Regions from separate parts of the Agromyces sp. NPDC127015 genome, predicted to be linked through region 1. Evidence: predicted binding sites of a transcription regulator. Region 1 holds the regulator's gene; the other holds the start of a gene.
The links. Region 1 encodes HspR, which represses chaperone genes until heat shock. Its sites were predicted from a motif close to AAGTTGAGTCNNNNNGACTCAACTT; they were not measured.
Positions count from the first base shown of each region.

Region 2: the regulator HspR is predicted to act here: its motif matches at 1,435-1,459, upstream of ACFWGP_RS09365 (ATP-dependent Clp protease ATP-binding subunit).

Region 1 covers NZ_JBHXDI010000001.1:577,839-580,226, reverse strand. Annotated here, with positions in the region: gene ACFWGP_RS02680 (ScyD/ScyE family protein) at 1-596, shown strand, start outside; gene ACFWGP_RS02675 (heat shock protein transcriptional repressor HspR) at 661-1,074, opposite strand; gene ACFWGP_RS02670 (DnaJ C-terminal domain-containing protein) at 1,076-2,065, opposite strand; gene ACFWGP_RS02665 (nucleotide exchange factor GrpE) at 2,190-2,388, opposite strand, start outside.
Region 2 covers NZ_JBHXDI010000002.1:679,140-681,527, forward strand. Annotated here, with positions in the region: gene ACFWGP_RS09365 (ATP-dependent Clp protease ATP-binding subunit) at 1-1,405, opposite strand, end outside; gene ACFWGP_RS09370 (hypothetical protein) at 1,582-2,307, opposite strand; gene ACFWGP_RS09375 (M64 family metallopeptidase) at 2,333-2,388, opposite strand, start outside.

The DNA of each region.
Region 1 (2,388 bases):
GGCTGGTCGACACCCACGCGTACGGCACGCTGGCGCTGCCCGGCGTGACCTACGTCGCCGACTCGGGCATGAACGCGGTGCTGAAGGTCGTCGGCGACGAGGTCTCGACGGTCGCCGTGCTGCCCCCGCAGCCGCTCGTGGTCACCGACGAGATGCGCGTGGTCGGCGAGGTCGAGGGGCAGCCGATCGTGCTCGACGAGTGCGTCGTCGGCCTGACCTACGACGCCGAGCCCGTGCCGACCGACGTCGAGATGGGCACCGACGGGATGCTCTACGTGTCGACCCTTCCCGGGGCGCCCGGGCTCGGATTCCCCTACGGCTCGGTCTACCGCGTCGACCCGGTGAGCGGGGACTCCGCGCTGGTCGCCACCGGCTTCGCCGGAGCGACCGGACTCGCGGTGGCGCCGAACGGCACGATCTACGTCAGCCAGATGTTCGGCGGCAAGGTGTCGGCGATCACGCGCGACGGATCGGTCTCGACGTTCGCCGAGGTCGACAGCCCGGCCGGCGTCGAATGGCAGAGCGGCAAGGTGGTCGTCTCGGCCGGCGTCTTCGGCGACGGGCAGATCGTCTCGTACCCCGTCCGGGGCCGCTGAGGCCTCATCGGCACGAACCCGCGTCGTCCGGCATTCGCCCGAATGCCGGACGACGCGCTGACGTTCAGCGTTCGAGCGGGCGCCAGACGACGACGGCGTTCTCACGGCGCGCGCGCGTGCCGGCCTTGAGGGTGATCACCTCTCCGGCCGAGCCGGCCGCGAAGATGCGCCGGCCCGGGCGGTTGAGCATCTCGTCGGCCAGTGCCGCCTCGAGCTCGCGCACGCGGGCCCGCAGCGACTGCACCTCGTCTTCGAGCCCGAGCACCCTGCGGATGCCTTCGAGGCTCACGCCCTCGCTCGACAGCTGCGCGATCTCGCGCAGCTGGGTGACATCGCGCATCGAGTAGCGGCGCGACTTGCCCGCTGTGCGCGTCGGCGAGACGAGGCCCAGCCGGTCGTACTGCCGCAGCGTCTGCGGGTGCATGCCCGCGAGCTCGGCTGCGACCGAGATGACGAAGAGCGGGCTCGTCTCGTTCATGTCAGCCCCGGGCCTTCGCGAGCAGTTCGTCGCGTGGGTTCTCGTCGGGCAGCGCCGCGGCGAGTGCCTCGACGGCCGCCTGCGCGTCCTTCGAGAGGTGCGACGGCACCGCGATCTGCACGACCGCGAGCAGGTCGCCTGTGCCCTTCTTGGTCTCCACGCCGCGCCCCTTCACGCGCAGCACGCGGCCGCTCGGCGTGCCGGGCGCGACCTTGAGCTTCACGGGGTCGCCGCCGAGGGTCGGCACCTGGATGGTCGCGCCGAGCGCGGCCTCGGTGAAGGTCACCGGCACGGTGACCCGCAGGTTGAGCCCGTCGCGCTCGAAGACGGGGTGCTTGCGCACGTTGACGGTGAGGATGAGGTCGCCCGTCTCGCCGCCGTCGGGCGAGGGGTGGCCCTTGCCGCGCAGCCGGATCTTCTGGCCGTCCGAGACGCCCGCCGGGATGCGCACCGTGATCGGCTTGCCGTCGGCCGTCTGCAGGGTGACCTGGTCGCCCTTGGTGGCGGTGATGAAGTCGAGCGTCGTCGTCGCCGAGACGTCCCGGCCCTTGGTCGGGCCGCCGAACCCGCGGTATCCGCCGGTCGACTGGCCGAACCGGCCGCCCCCGAACAGGCCGCTGAGCAGGTCGTCGTACTCGGCGCCGCCGCCCTGCTGGAACGTGTAGCGCTGCCCGCCGCCCTGGCCGAACATGCCGCCGAAGACGTCGTCGAAGCCGCCCTGGCCGCCGGCGCCCGGCGCGGTGAACCGCGCGCCCGTGCCCATCGCCCGGATCGCGTCGTACTCCTTGCGCTGCTCGGGGTCGGAGAGCACCGCGTTCGCCTCGCTGATCTCCTTGAACTTCGCCTCGGCCGCAGCGTCGCCCGGGTTCTGGTCGGGGTGGTACTTGCGCGCGAGCTTGCGGTAGACCTTCTTGATCTCCGCGTCGCTCGCGTCCTTGGAGACGCCGAGCACCTGGTAGAAGTCCTTGTCGAACCAGTCCTGACTGGCCATCGGCACCTCCTCTCTCTGAGTCTGTCTGAAATGGGTCCGGTGGTCGAGTAGCGCGTATCGAGACCTGATGCGCGGGTCTCGAGACGCTTCGCTACTCGACCACCGGGGAGTGGGTGCGGCGGGGCTAGGCCGCCGGCGTCTTGACGACGACCTTCGCGGCGCGCAGCTGCACGCCGCCCAGCGTGTACCCGGTCTCGACGACATCGGCGACCGTGTCGACCTCGACCTCGTCACTGGGCTGCTGGAAGATCGCCTCGTGGCGCTGCGGGTCGAACGGCTCGCCGACCTCGCCGAACGCGGCGAGCCCGAGCTTCTCGACGGCG
Region 2 (2,388 bases), on a different contig from region 1:
CGACGCCGGTCGGGCCGAGGAACAGGAACGAGCCGGTCGGCCGGTTCGGGTCGTTGATGCCGGCGCGCGAGCGGCGCACCGCGTCGGCGACGGCCGCGACGGCACGCTTCTGGCCGATGAGGCGCTTGCCGAGCTCCTGCTCGAGGTGCAGCAGCTTCTCGGTCTCGCCCTGCATGAGCCGGCCGACGGGGATGCCCGTCCACGCCGAGATCACGGCGGCGATGTCCTCGTCGGTGACCTGCTCGTTGACCATGCGCGGTTCGCCGCCGGCGTTGCCGGACGCATCCGCCTGCTCGGCCGCCTCGAGGTCGCGCTGCAGGTTCTTGATCGTCTCGTACTCGAGCCGCGAGGCCTTCTGGTAGTCGCCGCCGCGCAGTGCGAGGTCGCGCTGGGTGATCGCCTCGTCGAGCTGCTTCTTGAGGTCGCCGACCCGGTTGAGGCCCTGGCGCTCGCGCGCCCACCGTGCCTCGAGCTCGGCGAGCTCGCGCTCGAGCGACACGAGCTGCTCGCGCAGCTTCGCGAGCCGCTCCTTCGAGGCGTCGTCCTTCTCCTTCTTGAGGGCGAGCTCCTCGAGCTTCATGCGATCGACCTGGCGCTTGAGCTGGTCGATCTCGACGGGCGACGAGTCGATCTCCATCTTGAGTCGCGACATGGCCTCGTCGATGAGGTCGATGGCCTTGTCGGGCAGCTGGCGCGCCGTGATGTACCGGTTCGACAGGGATGCCGCGGCGACGAGCGCGGCGTCGGAGATCGTGACCCCGTGGTGGGCCTCGTAGCGGCCCTTGAGCCCGCGCAGGATCGCGATCGTGTCCTCCACGCTCGGCTCGCCGACGTACACCTGCTGGAATCGGCGCTCGAGCGCGGCGTCCTTCTCGATGTACTCGCGGTACTCGTCGAGCGTGGTCGCGCCGATGAGGTGCAGCTCGCCGCGGGCGAGCATGGGCTTCAGCATGTTGGAGGCCGCGACGGACCCCTCGCCGCCGCCCGCGCCCATGAGCAGGTGCAGCTCGTCGACGAAGGTGATGATGCCGCCCTCGGCCTCGTTGATCTCCTTGAGCACGGCCTTCAGCCGCTCCTCGAACTGGCCGCGGTACATCGCGCCCGCGACGAGCGCGGAGATGTCGAGCGAGACGAGCTGCTTGTCCTTCAGCGACTCGGCGACGTCGCCCGCGACGATGCGCTGGGCGAGACCCTCGACGACGGCCGTCTTGCCGACGCCGGGCTCGCCGATGAGCACGGGGTTGTTCTTGGTACGACGGGTCAGCACCTGGCTCACGCGCCGGATCTCGGCGTCACGGCCGATCACCGGGTCGAGCTTGCCGGCCTTCGCGAGGTCGGTGAGGTTGACGCCGAACTGTTCGAGCGCCGACTTCTGCTCCTCCTGCGAGTTCGGCGCGCCCTGCATGTTTGCCACTCAATGGTCCCTTCGTTCAAAACTTGAGTCTACTGAACTCAACTTTGCGAAGGGGGTCGGTATTCCGGAATCGCGCGGAATCTCCCCCGCGCTTCACGCTAGACCGGATGCCTCGGGGTGGCTAGCCCGAGGGGCGGCCGTCGCGCGGCGCACCGCCGTGCGGGCGCTCAGTCGGCGCTCGCCCGCGGCTCCGGCTTGCGGCCGTCGCGATCGGTCCTGAGGTGCGGCAGGTCGGCGGCGCGCATCGGCTTCGACGCCGCGAGCTCCTCGACCCGACGCGAGCGTCGGGCGAGCGGCGACTCCGACGCCGTCTCGAGGATCAACCGCTCGGACGCCCGGTAGATCGAGACCGAGAGCTCTGCGTCGCGGTCGGCGACGGCCTCGAGGGGCACGAGCACCGCGGCCTCCCACGTCTCCTCCTCGACGACGCGGTGCCCGCGGAACGCGTCGTCGGGATCGGTGCGGTCCGGGATCCCGATGCTCAGCCCGGGGTCGACGACGGCCTGCAGGGCGACGACGGCCTTGCCCGCCCTCACCTCGATGAACGCGGTGCCGCGCACCGTGCCCTGCTCGGGCGGCGCGACATCGACGACGGTGCTGTCGAGCACGCGGATCTCGCCCCGCTCCACCTCCAGTCGCAGCCGAACGCTCCTCGCCTCCGGGCTCGGTTCGATTCGCGCTGCCACCTGCGGCCCCCAATCCCTGCGCCGCGTCTTCTCACCGTACAGCGCGAGGGATGCCTCGACGCCGGGCTTCGGGCGTCCGGTCCGCTCCTTGAGGGCGGCCGACAGCAGCCGGCCGTCCTTGAGCCGCCCTCGGCGGGCGGCGTTGCGCCGCGCACCGCCGGGTTCCTCATCGAGCCGCTTGCGCGGTCGCTCGCTGGTCTCGTCCATGATCTCGCCCCTCCTCGTGCCCGGCTCACCAGTTGCGGCCGAAGCGGTAGTCGTGCACCCACCGGTGGTAGATGCAGTCCA